2 regions of the Tardiphaga sp. 172_B4_N1_3 genome follow, and region 1 is predicted to be linked to the other one. Evidence: predicted binding sites of a transcription regulator. Region 1 holds the regulator's gene; the other holds the start of a gene.
What was found. Region 1 encodes LexA, which represses DNA repair genes until DNA is damaged. Its sites were predicted from a motif close to TGTTCNNNNTGTGTTCNG; they were not measured.
Positions count from the first base shown of each region.

Region 1 (4,612 bases):
GGGGCTACGCGACGCCATCGACGCGCGGATCCGCACAGTGCTCTCGGGCGATAGCCGCGCCATTGCTACGGCGCTGCTCACGGGCCGCCGCGATGCGATTTCGGCTGACGTCAATGATGCGATGTTCATCTCCGGCCTCGGTCATGTGTTGTCGATTTCTGGCTATCACATGGCCGTTGTCGCCGGCGTGGTGTTCTTTGCGATACGCGCACTGCTGGCACTGATCCCTGTCCTGACCGTGACATTCCCGATCAAGAAAGTCGCAGCGGCTGCGGCGTTATTCGCAGCACTGTTCTATTTGCTGCTGTCAGGTGCCGAAGTCGCGACACAGAGATCCTTTTTCATGACGGCCGTTGTGCTGATTGCAGTCATGGTCGATCGCCGGGCGGTGACGTTCCGTACGCTGGCGGTGGCAGCAATGGTTGTGCTGATCGTGGCGCCGGAAGCGTTGGTGCATCCGAGTTTTCAGATGTCATTCGCGGCGACGCTGGGGCTGGTCGCATTGGTGCAGATCGGCATGCCCGCGCTGTTTGCCTCGCCCGATCATTCCGCGACGGCGCGCGTGGCGCTATGGGGCGGACGCGAGATCGCGATGCTCGTGCTGGCCTCGCTGGTCGCGGGCCTCGCCACCACGCCCTATGCCGCGTTTCATTTCCATCGCGTCACGCCTTATGGCGTCGTCGCCAATCTCCTGGCGATGCCGGTGGTCTCGGCACTGGTTATGCCGGCGGGCATTCTCGGTTTGGTGGCCATGCCGTTTGGCTTTGACGGTGTGTTCTGGCGGCTGATGGATGTCGGCATCCAGTGGATGATTGTCGTCACGCAATGGGTGGCAGCCTTGCCCGGCGCCATCGGCCGGATGCCGGCCTTCGGGACGGGACCGCTGATATCAGCCAGTATCGGCATCATCGTGCTGGGATTGCTGCGCACGCCGTTGCGCCTCGCAGGGCTTGGTGTGCTTGCGCTCTCGATTGTCTGGGCGTTGCTGGTCAAGCAGCCGGATGTCCTGATTTCGGGTGACGGTCACAGCGTTGCGGTACGGGGCAGGGAGGGGCGCCTGCATATGATGCGCAGCGCCAAGGATGCGTTTCTCGCGAAGGAGTGGCTTGCCGGTGATGCCGACGCACGGCTGCCAACGGATGCCTCCCTCAGCCACGGTGTGTCCTGCGACCGCGACGGGTGCATCACGGCACTGGCCGATGGCGCTTTGGTGGCGCTGGTTTTACAGCCGGATGCCTTCACAGATGATTGCGAGAAAGCGGCGCTCATCGTCACGGCGCGACAATCGCCGAGAGATTGCAGGGCGCTGGTGATCGATCAGGATCGCCTGCAACGAAATGGTGCGGTGGGCCTGCACCGAACCGCGAATGGCTTTACGATGGATGCCGTGCGACCGCGTGGCCTGGACCGTCCGTGGTCGCGCGCAATTCCCGATGAGCCCCAGCAAGATCTGATCCAGAACAGTCGTCCACCGCAAAACCGGCCGGTGGATGCGACGCCGGCGGAAACCGATCTTCAACCCGAAGATCAGTAATCCGCCGAGGCGCAAATCTCAGTAGCGGCGATACAGGCCGATCAGCTTGCCCTGAATGCGCACCCGGTTGGGTGGCAGGATACGGACCTCGTAGGCGTCATTCGCAGGCTCCAGCGCGATCGACGCGCCGCGGCGGCGGAAGCGCTTCAACGTGGCTTCCTCGTCGTCGATCAGGGCCACCACGATGTCGCCGGTGTCGGCGCTCTCGTTGCGCTGGATCAGCACGGTGTCTCCGTCGAGAATGCCGGCGTCCTGCATGGAATCGCCGCGCACTTCGAGCGCGTAATGTTCGCCGGAACCGAGCATGTCTGCGGGCATGCTGATGGTGTGGCTGCGGGTCTGCAGCGCCTCGATCGGCGTACCTGCCGCGATCCGGCCCATCACCGGGATGGCAACTGTGCGGCCATTGTCATCATCGCCGCTGTTGCTGGCGATGCTGGCGGCCGAACGCACCTTGCCAAGCGTGCCTTCGATGACGCTGGGCGTGAAGCCGCGGCGGCCGGTACCGCCGGTGACCGGCGCGCCGAGCTCTGGCAGCTTGATGACTTCGATGGCACGGGCGCGATTGGGCAGACGGCGTATGAAGCCGCGTTCTTCCAGCGCGGTGATCAGACGATGGATGCCGGACTTCGAGCGCAGGTCGAGCGCATCCTTCATCTCGTCGAAGGAGGGCGGGACGCCGGCTTCCTTCAACCGTTGATCGATGAATCGCAGGAGTTCGTATTGTTTGCGCGTGAGCATCTGAAGCCATCCTCAGTTGACGGTGTCGGCCGCCGCGTGCGTTTCAAAGGGCCTTCGAACGGTGAGCCTCAATCCAGAGACGATCGTTCGAAGATCGGTTGCGCGAGTTCGGGCACTCTCAAACTACTCAAAGCCACAGAATCTCGAAACAAATCATGAACGAACACTATATGTTCCATATGTGTTCTGCAATGCTTAATTTGCCGTCAACAGAATGCACGTTGAGCGAGGTTTGAGGAGGCTGTTCCTCACCTGCCGTCGACCGCGGCGGAGATGGAAAATGCTTCCGCGGTCGCCTGGGCTACGCGGACGTCATGCGCCCAATGGGCGGCGGCGGAGTCGTGGAGCCGGTGGCCAGCGAGCGCTGAACCATGATCGTGTCGGCCCAGCGGCCGGAGCGATAAGCGACGCCGGGCAGCAAGCCGACGCGGGCGAAGCCGAAGCTTTCATGAAGGCCGAGGGAGGCCGTGTTGTCGGCATCGATATAGCCGATGATCTGCCGAAAGCCGGCCGCCGCGCACACGTCGATCAGTTCGCGCATCAACAGGCGGCCGATGCCCCGGCCGACATGTCCGTGGTGGATATAGATCGAATGCTTGACCGTGTAGCGATAGGCCGGTCGCTTGCGGAACAGCACCACATAGGCATAGCCGACGACCTCGCCGCCTTGCGTGGCGACGAGGTGGGGGAACCGCTTGCTGCGCAGGTTCTTGCGCCGGTCTCTGAGATCATCGGGCTGCGGCGTGTCGGCGTCGCTGACGCCTTCCTCGACGCCTTGCCGGATGTGCCGGCGATAGATCGCCAGCATGGCATCGACGTCGGTGTCGCGTGATGGTCGGATGACGACCGGCTGTTCGAGTTCCGTTGGCAAATCTGGCTCCTTACGTGCTCCCTATTCGGAGACCACGTAAGTGTAAAGCCGGATCCGGCCATTGGCGTCGACCTTGCGGTAGATGCCCTGGATCTCGACGTCGAAGCCCGGGAACGTGTTGAAGCAGGTCTCGAACATCCTGAGATAATCGATCATCGGCTTTGACCGTTCGGTGAGCCGTTCTCCGGGTACGATCGTGGCGATGCCGGGCGGGTAGACCACGAACGGCGTCGTCGCGACGCGCCCGAAGATCTCGTCGATCGGGAGGTAATCGACGTCGTTGCGCACCAGACAGCGCGCGGCATCATGGGGTGACATGGCAATCTCCGGCAGATGGTCGGCGGAGAATTGCCTGGTCTGGAGCTCGCTCACATTGGCCTCGCGAAAGAACCGGTGCATGTCGCCGCACAGATCCCGCAGGCGTATGCCCGCATAACGCGCCGGCCTGCGCCTGGCGAATTCCGGGATGACGTCTTCGAGCAGGGCGTTGTCGTCATGAAACTTCTTGAAGGCGACAAGGCCAGATATCAGCGTGCCGGCCTTGCTGGCCTCCACGCCGGGCGTCAGCAGGAAGAGCAGCGAGTTGAGATCGTTCTTCTCCGGCACGATGCGATTTTCGCGCAGGAACTGCGCGACCACGGGCGCGGGGATGCCGTGTTCCGCATAGCCGCCGGTGGTGCGGTCGAAGCCGGGTGTCAGTACCGTCAGCTTGTTGGGATCGGTCATGGTGAAACCGGCTTCCATGCCGGGGAAGCCATGCCAAGCGGCGTCAGGCGCGAGCTGCCAATAAGCCGGATTGGTGGCCAGCTGGTCAGTGCCGATGCTTTCCCAGGGCACATTGTGAACAGCGCCTTCGCTGGCTGCGTCGGGAATCGCGACGCGCTCGGGCACGAAGGGTTCGAAGAACCAGCGGCGCTCGGTGCGGGTTTCCTTCTCCTCGAATTCGCGGCGCACCGCGCGCATCTTCTTGCGCAGTTCGATGCCGAGGCGGATCGTATCGTCCCACAACACTTCGCCCGAGCGGCCCTTCATCATCTGCGCGCCGACATCCAATGATGCGAACAGTGGATAGAATGGCGAGGTCGAGGCGTGCTGCATGAAGCTTTCGTTGAAGCGCCGGTGCTCGACGCGGCGCTTCTGCCCGCGGATGTGGCGATCCTTCATGTGGATCTGCGACGCCTGCGAGAAGCTCGCGAGCTGCTTATGGGTCGACTGCGTCGCGATGATACCCGGGGAATCCGGACCAAGCTCCTTGAGCCCCATGGCGAAGCGACCGGCATAGAGCGGGTGGAATTTCATGAAGCCCGCCCAGGCTTCGTCGAACAGGATGTAATCGCAGAGATGGCCGATGCGCGCGATGATCATCTCGGCGCTGTAGATGGTGCCGTCATAGGTGCACTGTTCGACCACGGCGACGCGGAACGGGCGTGGACGCTTCCAGGCCTCGGGATCCGTGACCAACGGAT
Region 1 covers NZ_CP197238.1:1,387,485-1,392,096, forward strand. The annotation lists gene AB7783_RS06250 (ComEC/Rec2 family competence protein) at 1-1,534, shown strand, start outside; gene lexA (transcriptional repressor LexA) at 1,553-2,275, opposite strand; gene AB7783_RS06260 (GNAT family N-acetyltransferase) at 2,577-3,146, opposite strand; gene AB7783_RS06265 (Orn/Lys/Arg decarboxylase N-terminal domain-containing protein) at 3,168-4,612, opposite strand, start outside.

Region 2 (4,612 bases), 750 kb from region 1:
CTCCGGAAGCGAAAATTCCGATTTGATTACGCGCTTAAGAGTCCAAGCCCTGGTTCGTCGGGACGCAGCGTCAGCACCGACACGCCGGACGCTGTCACGGCAACGGTGTGCTCGAATTGCGCGGACAGCGACCCGTCTCTCGTCACAACAGTCCAACCGTCACCCATGGTTCTCACACTCCGCCGGCCGCGATTGAGCATCGGCTCGATCGTGAAAACCATCCCCTCACGCAGGGCGAGGCCCGTCCCCGGCTTTCCGAAGTGCCGAACCTGTGGTTCCTCATGCATCTCCCGGCCGATGCCGTGACCGCAATATTCACGCACCACGGAATAGCCATTGCGCCTGGCTTGTCGTTCGATCGCCCAGCCGATGTCTCCGAGCCGTGCGCCCGGGCGAACCGCCCGGATGCCCATCCACATCGCCTCATAGGTGGTCTCGACTAGCCTTCTGGCGGCCGGATTCACCTTGCCAACGAGATAGGTCTTGCTGGAATCTGCGATGTAATCGTTCTTCTCGAGCGTGATGTCGAAATTGACGATGTCGCCGTCGCGAAGCACATGCGATTGCGATGGAATGCCATGGCAGACCACATCGTTCACTGACGCATTCAACACGAAACCATAGCCATATTGGCCCTTGCTTGCGGGCCGGGCCTGGAGATCGTCGACAATGAACCGCTCGACCATTTCATTCACTTGAAGCGTCGAGAGGCCGGCGAGCGAGGTACGATCCAGCAGCCCGAAGACGGACGCCAGGAGCCGCCCGGATTCGGCCAGCAAGGCCAGTTCCTCAGGCCGCTTCGTCATGCTGCACTGACAGCCAGCGGCTGAGCCGAAACGCCTGCGGAGCTGAGTTCACGCGCCATGATCTCGTTGAAACTGAGCGTCGGATTGGTCTCGCACAGCATGCCGATCTTGATCCAATAGGCAGCCTGCGCATTGATTGAACGCAACGATACTGTGCACGCTTTGCGCACCTGATCGTGCAGATCGTCATCGATATTCACGATACCCATGGGGATCCTCATATATGATTCGTATATGAATCATATATTCCACGCATGCGAGAAAGCCAAGAGCGGCTTGTCCTGACTGCCTGCACCGCCCTCCCCAAACGCAAATCGGCCGCCCTGAGGCGGCCGATCGCAGTCCTGAAAATCTGAGCTACCCGCGGCTTAGTAGCCGTATCCGTAGCTTGAGCCGACGCTGAAGCCGCGATTGCAGGTCGAGCAGCCCTGCTGCACCGGTGCGTAATAGACATGCGCCGGAGCGACCATCTGCACACGCTGCTGCGTGGCGTATTGCGCCGGAATGCGCTCGTAATCGACGCGCGCAGGCGCAACCATCACGGTCTTCGGCACCATCACCGTCTCGTACTGCGCCGGCGTGCGGCGCGCGACGGTGCGGCCGGGAGCCACCATCACCGTCTCTTCGACCGTGCGATACTGCGGCGGCACCACCTGCTGCTGATAGCAGGTCTGGCACGGCGGCGGTGTGTAGCAGTTATAGCAACCCGCCGAGGCAACACCGGGCATCGCCATTCCGGCGACAACAGTGGCGAACATCGCAGCAGCAATCAATTTTGTCATGATGAGACCCCGTGGCGAGCTTGTTTGAAATGAGTTCGTATCGCTCTGATGCGCGACACTCAGCCAAGCACCACCACCGGTCAACGCGGTCCTGATATTTACCTTGATGAACGTGCTTAAGATTTGATGACGGCAACATATGAGGATGCCAAGGCAGACACAGCTGCACTGCGCCTGGATTCACCGCAGAGCCCGACGTGAGATCAATCGGCCTCAGCAGCCAACCTAATAACCGTCGCGGGGCAGCCCGAAGAGTTGCTCGAACACACTCGGTTGGCGAACCACCCATTGGCCCGGTTCGCCCGTTCTCAGATCCCGCACATAACGCGGCGGCGCTTCCACATAGTAAAGCGGCGGCGGCGCGCGAATGCCGGTATCCATCGTGATGGGATAGCGCGCGGTGCCGGCGCGATAGCGCGCATCACGATAGTCAGAGGCAAGTACCGGCGTCGCCAGCGTCGCTGCACCCAGCACGATTATCAAAATACGCACGGCACACCTCACGCTGACGTCACTGCGGTGAGGCTATCGGGCGGAGGTTAATGAAGGATTCGTCGCATGGCAGTTCCACGCGAGCTCCTGCGCGGAACAAATTGGACTCGCGAAGCGCTGGACTGCGGCTCAGCTCGTTGGTCGAGCAGCCTCGATTGCTCACCACTGCTGCTCGCGGCGCGTCTACCGAGCGTAAGCAATCGCCAAGTTGAACAGGACCACTGCAGAGGCTGCACCTCCGGCATCGCCGCGGCAAAGGCGATCCAGGCCGACATTGCCGACCAGTTCTCGCGCGTCGGAATTTTGGCAACCAAATAGACCTTGCCCATGTGCCGGTCGATGCGTCCCACCCGGCGAGGCTGGCGAACCCTTCGAGAAGAAACTTGCAAATGCCCCGCTCAACCGCGTAGACCAAGAGAACAAACCAAAAACACCCACAGTCGCGATTCCTTCCGCCAATGGCCAAAAACCTCCTCTCCTTCGTCTGCCAGAATTGTGGTGCCGCCTATAACAAGTGGCAGGGCAAGTGCGACGCCTGCGGCGAGTGGAATTCGCTGGCCGAAGAGGACACCACCGGCGTCACCACGATTCCGGTCAGCGCGCGCTCCAAGCGCAAGGGGCGCACCTTCAATCTCGAAAGCCTGACCGGCCAGAGCAACGATGCGCCGCGCATTGCCTCGGGGATGGGCGAGCTCGACCGCGTCACCGGCGGCGGTTTCGTGCGCGGCTCGGTGCTCTTGATCGGCGGCGATCCCGGCATCGGCAAGTCGACACTGCTGACCCAGGCCACCAGCCTGATGGCGCGGGCCGGCCATCGCGTCGTCTACATCTCCGGCGAAGAAGCCGTGGCACAGGTGCGGCTGCGCGCGTCGCGTTTGGGCCTTGCAGACGCCTCGGTGCAGCTCGCGTCCGAGACCTCGGTCGAGGATATCATCGCCACGCTGTCCGAAGGCACGGTGCCGCGGCTGATCGTGATCGACTCGATCCAGACCATGTGGACCGACACCGTGGAATCCGCGCCGGGCACAGTGACTCAGGTCCGTGCCTCGGCGCAGGCGCTCATTCGCTTTGCCAAGAAATCCGGCGCCACCATCATCCTGGTCGGCCATGTCACCAAGGACGGCCAGATCGCCGGGCCCCGTGTGGTCGAGCATATGGTCGATGCCGTAATGTCCTTCGAGGGCGAAGGCTCGCAGCAGTTCCGCATCCTGCGCGCGGTGAAGAACCGCTTCGGCCCCACCGACGAGATCGGCGTGTTCGAGATGACCGGTCTCGGCCTGCGTGAGGTCTCCAACCCGTCGGAGCTGTTCCTGTCCGATCGCGATCTCGGCTCGCCGGGCACCGCCGTTTTTGCCGGCATGGAGGGCACGCGCCCGGTGCTGGTGGAACTGCAGGCTCTGGTTGCGCCGACCACACTGGGCACCCCCCGCCGCGCCGTGGTGGGCTGGGATTCATCCCGGCTGTCGATGGTGCTGGCAGTGCTGGAGGCCCACTGCGGGGTCAAGCTGTCGGGCTACGACGTCTATTTCAACGTCGCCGGCGGATTGCGCATCAACGAGCCCGCCGCCGACATGGCCGCGGCCGCAGCACTTGTGTCGTCGCTCTGCAATGCCCCGCTACCCACCGACGCGGTCTATTTCGGCGAAATCTCGCTGTCCGGCGCCGTGCGCCCGGTGGCGCAGACCTCGGCGCGGCTGAAAGAGGCGGCAAAACTCGGCTTCGGCCGCGCAGTGCTGCCGGAATCGGCGCGCGGCGACCCCGGCGGCGATGCCGGACTGTCGCTGAATACCATCGGCGGCCTGACCTCGCTGGTCGCCGATATCGCTGCGCGCGGCGTCAAACCCACGCGCGACAACAGCAAAAGCACAGATGCCGAGAAAAATACCGTACCCGCGCGATTCAAGCGCCAGGACGGCTGACAGCGACGTGACCTGCGCTCCCGCGGCCGCTATAGAATGCGCGCGCGACAGACTGCGCAGATGTGCAACACGCTCCGTTAAGGCACTCTGCCGAAAGCGGAACAATGGTGTGATCTGGTGTGCTCTTGCGGCCGATAGCGGTTTTCCGGCCTTGCGAGACGTGCCATATCACCGTCACCTGAAGCGGCCGCCTGTGCCGATTCGCGGTTTCTGATTCACGAGCGGACCTGACCAGCCGATGCCGATCACGATTCTCGACCTTGTCCTGCTCGGCGTCATGCTGATCTCCGGCCTGCTGGCCATGGTCCGCGGCTTCATGCGCGAGATCCTGTCGATCGCGGCCTGGGGCGCGGCGGCGCTGGTCACCCTATTTGCTTTCCAGAAGCTGCTCCCGACCGCTAAAACTTATTTCAACAACGATACCGTCGCCAGCATCGTGGTGGTGGCCGGCGTGTTCATCGGCACGCTGATCGTGGTCTCGATCATCACCGTCCGCATCTCCGACATGATCCTGGATTCGCGCATCGGCGCGCTGGACCGCACGCTCGGCTTCCTGTTCGGCCTCGCCCGCGGCCTCCTGATCGTGGTCGTCGCCTTCCTGTTCTTCTCATGG
Region 2 covers NZ_CP197238.1:2,135,377-2,139,988, forward strand. The annotation lists gene map (type I methionyl aminopeptidase) at 27-806, opposite strand; gene AB7783_RS09925 (ParD-like family protein) at 803-1,015, opposite strand; gene AB7783_RS09930 (hypothetical protein) at 1,175-1,534, opposite strand; gene AB7783_RS09935 (hypothetical protein) at 1,814-2,080, opposite strand; gene AB7783_RS09940 (hypothetical protein) at 2,147-2,398, shown strand; gene radA (DNA repair protein RadA) at 2,539-3,999, shown strand; gene AB7783_RS09950 (CvpA family protein) at 4,238-4,612, shown strand, end outside.
Region 2: a site for LexA is predicted at 2,496-2,513, ahead of radA (DNA repair protein RadA). Genes of this name have one in related genera too.